Linked DNA regions of Parafrankia irregularis. The main gene of each other region encodes a partner of the protein of the gene in region 2 in a complex. Links are inferred from orthologs where the notes say so. Each region holds a gene or a part of one and is shown on either strand. Other genes may lie near its edges.

Region 1 (4,432 bases), on a different replicon or contig from region 2:
GGTTCCGGAGTTCGGGGGCCCGGTGCGTGGGGTGGCCAGGTCCCTTCGGCCGCGGTCACGCCGGCCGGGTTGTCACACCGGCCGGGTTGTCGGTGGCCGCCGGGTCGCACCCCCGTGACGGTGGCCCTTGTCCCGTCTCCCGCCCGGAGAGGCGGTTGTCGCCCGCGGCGGCAATATCGCCCGGCGGGGGGCTGTTGTAGCAGTCAGCGTGTGCCAGGCCGCACTGAGCCGCGGTCGCACGGATTGTCGCTCGGCGACCCGGTCCGCTGGCACCGGATTCGTTGAGACTGGAAATCGACTCACTCCGAGAGGCACGGGACGGATCACATGACCCTCGCGCCGCTGCTTGACGCGCTGGTAGCCCGCCCTGGTGGCGACCCGGCGCTGACCCGCGCGCTGGCCTCGCTGGACGAGCCCGTGCTGGACCTGGCGGGTCCCGCCGCGCTGCGGCCGTTCGCCGCCGCGGCGCTCGCCGGCGCCGGCCGCACCGTGCTGGTGGTGACCGCCACGGAGCGGGAGGCCGACGACCTGACCGAGGCGTTGGGGAGCCTGCTCGGCGCGGGGCGGGTGGCCGTGTATCCGAGCTGGGAGACGCTGCCGCACGAGCGGCTCTCCCCCCGCGCCGACACCGTCGGGCGCCGACTGGCCGTGCTGCGGCGGCTCGCGCATCCGGGGGTGGACGGGGCCGAGCCCCTGGCGGTCGTCGTCGCGCCGATCCGCTCAGTGCTGCAGCCGCAGGTCGCCCGGCTCGGCGACCTCGCGCCGGTGGCGTTGGCGAAGGGCGACAGCGCGGACCTGGAAGAGGTGACCGCCCGTCTGGTGGGCATCGCCTACCACCGGGTCGACCTCGTGGAGCGGCGTGGCGAGATCGCCGTCCGCGGTGGCATCCTCGACGTCTTCCCGCCCACCGAGGAACATCCGCTGCGAATCGAGTTCTTCGGGGACGAGGTGGAGGACATCCGCCACTTCTCCGTCGCCGACCAGCGCGCGCTGCCCGAGCAGAACGGCGCGTCCGAGCAGAAGGGTGCGCCCGAGCAGAAGGGTGCCCCCGGGCAGGGCGGTGCCGGGCCGAGGCCGGCGCCGCTGCTGTTCGCCCCGCCGTGCCGGGAGCTGCTCCTCACCGACGACGTCCGGGCCCGGGCCGCCGCGCTCGCGCAGGAGCATCCGCAGCTCGTCGACATGCTCGACAAGATCGCGCAGGGCATCCCGGTCGAGGGCATGGAGGCGCTCTCCCCGGTCCTGGTCGACGAGATGACCCTGCTGCTGGACGAGCTCCCGCAGGGCTCCCGGGTCCTCGTCTGCGACCCGGAGCGGGTGCGGAGCAGAGCCACCGAACTGGTGCGTACCAGCCAGGAGTTCCTGGACGCCTCCTGGAGCGTCGCGGCGCTTGGCGGCGGGGCGCCCATCGACCTCGGCGCGGCCACCTACCGGTCGGTCGCCGAGGCCCGCGAGCGCGCGGGCGAGCTGGGCATTCCCTGGTGGTCGGTCAGCCCGTTCGCCTCGGAGGCGGCCGGCGACGACGACATCTACGGCGACGACACGGTCGTCGCCAGCCTGCGTCCCGCGCCGACCTACCTCGGGGACACCGCCCGGGCCACCGCGGACATCAAGGGCTGGCTGGCCGACTCGTGGCGGGTGCTGCTCGTGACCGAGGGGCACGGGCCGGCCCAGCGGCTCGTCGAGATGATGCGGGAAGCCGATCTCGGTGCCCGCCTCGCCGCCGACGGCGAGGTCGTCCCCGGTGTGGCCATCGTGACGCAGGCCCAGCTCGGCCAGGGCTTCGTCAGCCCGACGCTGCGCCTCGCCGTGCTCACCGAGACCGACCTGGCCGGCGCCCGCGGCGTCACCACCAAGGACATGCGGCGGATGCCGAGCCGCCGCCGCAAGGGCATCGACCCGCTCGCGCTGACCGCCGGCGACCTGGTCGTGCACGACGCCCACGGGGTCGGCCGCTACGTCGAGATGGTCACCCGCACGGTCGCCGGGGCGAAGCGCGAGTACCTGCTGCTGGAGTACGCCCGCGGCGACCGGCTCTACGTCCCCACCGACCAGCTTGAGCAGGTCAGCCGCTACGTCGGCGGTGAGGGCCCGAGCCTGGACCGCATCGGCGGCGCGGACTGGGCCAAGCGCAAGACCCGGGCCCGCAAGGCGGTCAAGGAGATCGCCGGCGAGCTGATCCGCCTCTACAGCGCCCGGATGGCGGCGCCTGGCCACGCGTTCGGCCCCGACACGCCCTGGCAGCGTGAGCTGGAGGACGCCTTCCCGTTCCGGGAGACCCCCGACCAGCTCTCGGCCATCGACGAGGTCAAGGCCGACATGGAGAAGCCCGTCCCGATGGACCGGGTGATCTGCGGCGACGTCGGCTACGGCAAGACCGAGATCGCGGTGCGGGCGGCCTTCAAGGCGGTGGGGGACGGCAAGCAGGTCGCCGTCCTCGTCCCGACCACGCTGCTCGTCCAGCAGCACTACCAGACCTTCGCCGAGCGGTACGCCCCGTTCCCGGTCGTGGTCAAGGCGATGAGCCGGTTCAACTCCGCCGCCGAGCAGCGGGCGGTGCTCGACGGCCTCGCGAACGGCACGGTGGACGTCGTCATCGGCACCCATCGCCTGTTCTCCAGCGAGACGAAGTTCTCCGACCTCGGCCTGGTGATCGTCGACGAGGAGCAGCGGTTCGGGGTCGAGCACAAGGAGCACCTGAAGAAGATGCGGACCGCGGTCGACGTGCTCACCATGAGCGCGACGCCGATCCCGCGAACCCTGGAGATGTCGATCACCGGCATCCGGGAGCTCTCGACCATCGACACCCCGCCGGAGGAGCGCCATCCGGTGCTCACCTCGGTCGCCGCCTACGACCCGAGCCAGGTGGGGGCGGCGATCCGCCGGGAGCTGCTGCGCGAGGGGCAGGTCTTCTACATCCACAACCGGGTCGAGAGCATCGACCGGGCCGCCGCGCGGCTGCGTGAGCTGATCCCCGAGGCCCGCGTCGCCACCGCCCACGGCCAGATGAACGAGGACACCCTCGAAGGCGTGATGGTCTCCTTCTGGGAGAAGAAGTTCGACGTCCTGGTCTGCACCACGATCGTCGAGTCGGGCCTGGACATCTCGAACGCGAACACGCTGATCGTCGAGCGGGCCGACAACTTCGGGCTCTCCCAGCTGCACCAGCTGCGCGGCCGGGTCGGCCGTGGCCGCGAGCGGGCCTACGCCTACTTCCTCTACCCGCCGGACCGGCCGCTGTCGGAGACCGCGCACGACCGGCTCGCGACCATCGCGCAGCACAACGACCTCGGCGCCGGCATGGCGGTGGCGATGAAGGACCTGGAGATCCGCGGCGCGGGCAACCTGCTCGGCGGCGAGCAGTCGGGGCACATCGCCTCGGTCGGCTTCGACCTGTACGTCCGGATGGTCGGGGAGGCCGTCGCCGAGTACAAGGGCGAGGTCGAGGAGCCGATCGAGGTCAAGGTCGAGCTGCCCGTCGACGCGAACCTGCCGCACGACTACGTGCCCAGCGAGCGGCTGCGGCTCGACGCCTACCGCCGGCTCGCCGCAGCTGTCACCGCGGCGGACATCGACGAGGTCCGCGGCGAGCTGACGGACCGGTTCGGCCCGCTGCCCGAGCCGGTGGAGAACCTGCTGGCGGTCGCCTCCCTGCGGGTGCTCGCCCGCCGGTACGGCGTCAACGAGATCACCGTCGCGGGGCGCCAGATCCGGATCGCCCCGCTGGAGCTGCGGGAGAGCCAGACGCTGCGCCTGAACCGGCTCTACAAGGGCTCCGTCGTCAAGCCGGCGGTGAAGACGGTGCTGGTTCCGGCGCCGACCGAGACCGGCCGGATCGGATCCCGCCCGCTGCGCGACCGGGCCCTGCTGGCCTGGGTCGGCCAGCTGCTCGACGCCGTCGCCGGGGACTCGATCGCCGCGGCGGCCAGCCGGTAGGCCGCCGGGGCGTTTGTCCAGCTGGCTGTCCGAGTGGTCGTCCGGCGGTCGTCCGGGCGGCCGGGGGCAGCCGCATACACTTCTGGGCCGAGGAGCGGATACGGTCACTGCTGTGAAGTTTCCGCGTCTTCTGGCCGGGCTCGGGCTCGCCGTGCTCACCGGCCTCGCAGGTACCGCATGCACGTCCCACGCCGGTGCGGCGGCCCAGGTCGGGTCGAGCACGATCGAGACCTCGACCGTGCGCGGCATCGTCGACCGCGGCCTGGCCGCGGCCGAGACCGCCCAGACCGCGCAGACCCTCACCCGTACGGCGCTCCAGCGCCGCACGATCACCATGCTGGTGGACCTCAAGGTGCGTGAGTCCGCGGCGAAGAGCCTCGGGGTCACGGTGAGCGACCAGGACCTCAACGCCTTCTACCAGGCGAGCGCGGTGCTGGGCTACGGCGGCGTCAAGGAGTTCGAGACCAACGCCGCCGCGCTCGGCTACGCCAAGGAGGAC
Region 2 (3,912 bases):
GGACGCGCTGCGGGCCGGCCTCGACGGCCCGGCTCCGGTAGGCGACGGTGATGTTCGGATCACCCCCGAGCCGACCCGGGGCGGGATCCGCCTGGAACTGGCCGACGGCGATCGGCGGTCGGTGGTCGTCCTCGACGCGGCACCGGTCCGCCGTTTCCTGGACCGCACGGAGCGGGTCGTGCCCGCCGGCGAGGAACACCCCGAGGTCGCCCTGGACGCCGTCCTCGACGACCTTTTCCAGAGCTGACAGCGGCGGGCCAGCCGTTCCAGGCAGCCCCGGGGCAGCCGGCCCCCGCCGCTCGCCGTCGCCAGGCCGCCAGGCTCTCAGCTGGTCACCGACGCGGTACCAGCCAACCGGTCACGGCCCTTGGACGCCCTCGCGTTCCTGACGCCGGCACCTTTCGCCGCCGGGCCCGCTCCATCAGGGGCGGCAGCACCCGCCTCCTGAGCCGCCGCCACCTGCTCTGCCACCACCTGACCGTCGGTCAGCGGGGCCGCGCCTGCGGTCGTGCCACGGCCACCCAGGATCTCGCGCAGGAATGCGCCCGTGTGGCTCACGGACACGGCGGCGATCGCCTCGGGGGTGCCCTCGGCGACGACCCGACCGCCGCCGGTGCCACCCTCCGGCCCCATGTCGATGATCCAGTCGGCGGTCTTGATGACGTCCAGGTTGTGCTCGATCACGATCACCGTGTTGCCCGCGTCGACCAGCCGCCCGAGGACACCCAGCAGCTTGCGGATGTCCTCGAAGTGCAGGCCGGTGGTCGGCTCGTCCAGCACGTAGACGGTGCGGCCGGTCGAGCGGCGCTGCAGCTCGGCCGCCAGCTTCACCCGCTGCGCCTCGCCACCGGAGAGGGTGGGCGCGGGCTGGCCGAGCCGGACGTACCCCAGCCCGACGTCGTTGAGGGTGCGCAGGTGGCGCGCGATCGCCGGGACGGCGGCGAAGAACTCCGCGCCCTCCTCGATCGGCATGTCGAGAACCTCGGAGATGTTCTTCCCCTTGTAGTGCACCTCGAGGGTCTCGCGGTTGTACCGGGCGCCCCCGCAGACCTCACAGGGCACGTAGACATCCGGAAGGAAGTTCATCTCGATCTTGATCGTGCCGTCGCCGGAGCAGGCCTCACATCGGCCGCCCTTGACGTTGAACGAGAACCGGCCGGGCAGGTAGCCGCGGACCTTCGCCTCCGTCGTCTCCGCGAACAGCCGGCGGATGTGGTCGAACACGCCGGTGTAGGTCGCCGGGTTGGAACGCGGGGTCCGGCCGATCGGTGACTGGTCGACCCGCACCGCCTTGTCGAGGTGGTCGAGCCCGCTCACCGTGCGGTGCCGGCCCGGTACCTCGCGGGCGCCGTTGAGGTGGTTGGCGAGCACGCAGGCGAGGATGTCGTTGACCAGCGTCGACTTGCCCGACCCGGAGACCCCGGTGACCGCCACGAAGCAGCTGAGCGGGAAGGACACCGTCACGTCGCGCAGGTTGTGCTGACGCGCGCCGTGCACGGTCAGCGCACGGCCCCTGGTCGGCGCCCGGCGGATCTCCGGTACGGGAATCTCCCGCCGGCCGGAGAGATACGCCCCGGTCGCCGACTCCGCGCTGCTCAACAGGTCGTCGACCGATCCGGAGACGACCACCCGACCACCGTGCTCCCCCGCGCCCGGGCCGATGTCGACCACCCAGTCCGCGGCGCGGATGGTGTCCTCGTCGTGTTCCACCACGATCAGGGTGTTGCCCAGATCCCGCAGCCGGACAAGGGTCTGGATGAGGCGGCGGTTGTCCCGCTGATGCAGGCCGATGGACGGCTCGTCGAGCACGTAGAGCACACCCACCAGCCCGGAGCCGATCTGGGTCGCCAGCCGGATGCGTTGCGCCTCGCCGCCGGCGAGCGTGCCCGCGGCGCGGTTCAGGGAGAGGTAGTCGAGGCCGACGTCCAGGAGAAAGACCAGCCGGGCGTCGATCTCCTTGAGAACCTGCCCGGCGATGGCCTGTTCCCGCTCGCTGAGCTCGATGTGCCGCAGGAACTCCGCGCATTCCTGGATCGACATGGCGGACACCTCGGCGATGGAGCGCCCGGCGAGGGTGACCGCCAGTGACTCCGGCTTGAGTCGGGAGCCTCGGCAGGCCGCACAGGGCACGTCACGCATGTACCCCTCGTAGCGCTCGCGGCTGCTGTCCGACTCCGCGTCGGCGTGCCGGCGCCGCAGGAACGCCAGCACGCCCTCGAACGAGGTGTAGTACGAGCGCTTGCGCCCGTAACGGTTCGTGTAGCCGACGTGGATCTCGGTCTCGCCGCTGCCGTGCAGGATGGCCTTGCGGGCCCGCTCCGGCAGCCCCTCCCAGGGCGTGTCCATCCGGAAGCTCAGGTCCTCGGCCAGCGCCGTCAGCAACCGCTGGAAGTACTCCTTGCTGTGCCCGCCGGACCACGGCTGGATGGCGCCCTCGGCCAACGAGAGGGTCGGGTCGGGCACGATCAGCTCGGGGTCCACCTCCTTGCGCGTGCCCAGCCCGGAGCACTCCTGGCAGGCACCGAACGGCGAGTTGAACGAGAAGGACCTCGGCTCCATCTCCTCGAACGACAGGTCGTCGTACATGCAGGCGAGGTGCTCGGAGTACATCCGCTCGCGGTCGGGGTCGGCCGGATCCCGGTCGACGAAGTCGAGCAGCACCAGACCGTTGCCCAGCCGCAGGGCCGTCTCGATCGAGTCGGTGAGGCGGCGCTTGGCCGACTCCTTCGCCGCGAGCCGGTCGACCACGACCTCGATCGTGTGCTTGCGCTGCTTCTCCAGCTTGGGGCGCTCGGTCAGCGGCACGACGGTGCCGTCGACGCGCACCCGGGCGAACCCGGAGCTCTGCAGCTCGGCGAAAAGATCCGCGTACTCGCCCTTGCGCCCGCGCACGACCGGTGCGAGCACCTGGAAGCGGGTGCCCTCGGGCAGCTCCAGCAGCCGGTCGACGATCTGCTGCGGGGTCTGGCGCGCGATCGGGCGACCGCACCGGGGGCAGTGCGGATGGCCGACTCGTGCGTACAGCAGCCGCAGGTAGTCGTATACCTCGGTGATCGTGCCAACCGTCGATCGCGGGTTACGCGACGTCGACTTCTGGTCGATGGACACCGCCGGCGACAGCCCCTCGATGAAGTCGACATCGGGCTTGTCCATCTGGCCGAGGAACTGGCGCGCGTAGGCGGACAGGGACTCGACGTACCGGCGCTGGCCCTCCGCGAAGATCGTGTCGAAGGCGAGGCTGGACTTGCCAGAGCCCGACAGGCCCGTGAAGACCACCAGAGCATCTCTGGGCAGGTCGAGATCGACATCACGAAGGTTGTGCTCGCGTGCTCCGCGCACGACAAGACGGTCGGCCATCGTCAGGTCCCTCGTCGTCCTCGATCGGTTGCTGGACTTCGCTGTCGGTGGTTGCGCTGTCGGTGCTGGTCGCGCTGTCGGTGCTGGTCACGCTGGCGCCGGCTGTGCCGCCGGTGCCGCCTGTCGGGGTCGCCCGAACCAGGCCGGCTACCGATCGCGACCAAACGCGCGTTCGAACACCGACGACGCTACACGCCCCGCCGAAGTTGCTCGCAACAGCACTGCCGCCCCGGACTGACGGCGACAACCAGGCCACAAGCCCACCGACGCCGGACCGACGGGCCACGCCCGACCGCCCCCCGGACGGAGACAGCCAGCAGACACACCGATGAGAATGAAGGGAACCCGCGAGTCATTCCCGGCCCAGCCCGTCGCGGCCGCGACGGTCCCCGGCCATGGTCTGCCGGCCTGGGGCCACGGAGAAGATCGAGGAGAACCGTATGAACATCGGCGCCGGCTACACGGGCGACGTCACCGTCGGCGGGCCCGCCGACGTGCGGGAGCTGCCGGACCTCACGATCACCAAGGTGGCCGTCGGCCCCTTCGACAACAACT

What was found.
Region 1: the proteins of uvrA (region 2) and mfd are in contact, whole or in part, in a crystal structure (PDB 4DFC), measured with the Escherichia coli proteins. The link is inferred for Parafrankia irregularis from one-to-one orthologs.

The regions. Positions count from the first base shown.
Region 1 is NZ_FAOZ01000021.1:107,745-112,176, reverse strand. What follows is about bases 2-4,133. They hold mfd (transcription-repair coupling factor), read left to right. Parts: upstream 2-327; coding sequence 328-3,933; downstream 3,934-4,133. Other genes in these bases: AWX74_RS26030 (hypothetical protein), read left to right, coding at 4,046-4,133. Also shown: more of AWX74_RS26030, read left to right, coding at 4,134-4,432. UniProt on the Escherichia coli protein: Couples transcription and DNA repair by recognizing RNA polymerase (RNAP) stalled at DNA lesions. Mediates ATP-dependent release of RNAP and its truncated transcript from the DNA, and recruitment of nucleotide excision repair machinery to the damaged site.
Region 2 is NZ_FAOZ01000006.1:129,736-133,647, forward strand. Bases 125-3,736 are described here. They hold uvrA (excinuclease ABC subunit UvrA), read right to left. Parts: upstream 3,358-3,736; coding sequence 325-3,357; downstream 125-324. Other genes in these bases: AWX74_RS11775 (SsgA family sporulation/cell division regulator), read left to right, coding at 125-247. Also shown: more of AWX74_RS11775, read left to right, coding at 1-124; AWX74_RS11785 (MBL fold metallo-hydrolase), read left to right, coding at 3,798-3,912. UniProt on the Escherichia coli protein: The UvrABC repair system catalyzes the recognition and processing of DNA lesions. UvrA is an ATPase and a DNA-binding protein. A damage recognition complex composed of 2 UvrA and 2 UvrB subunits scans DNA for abnormalities.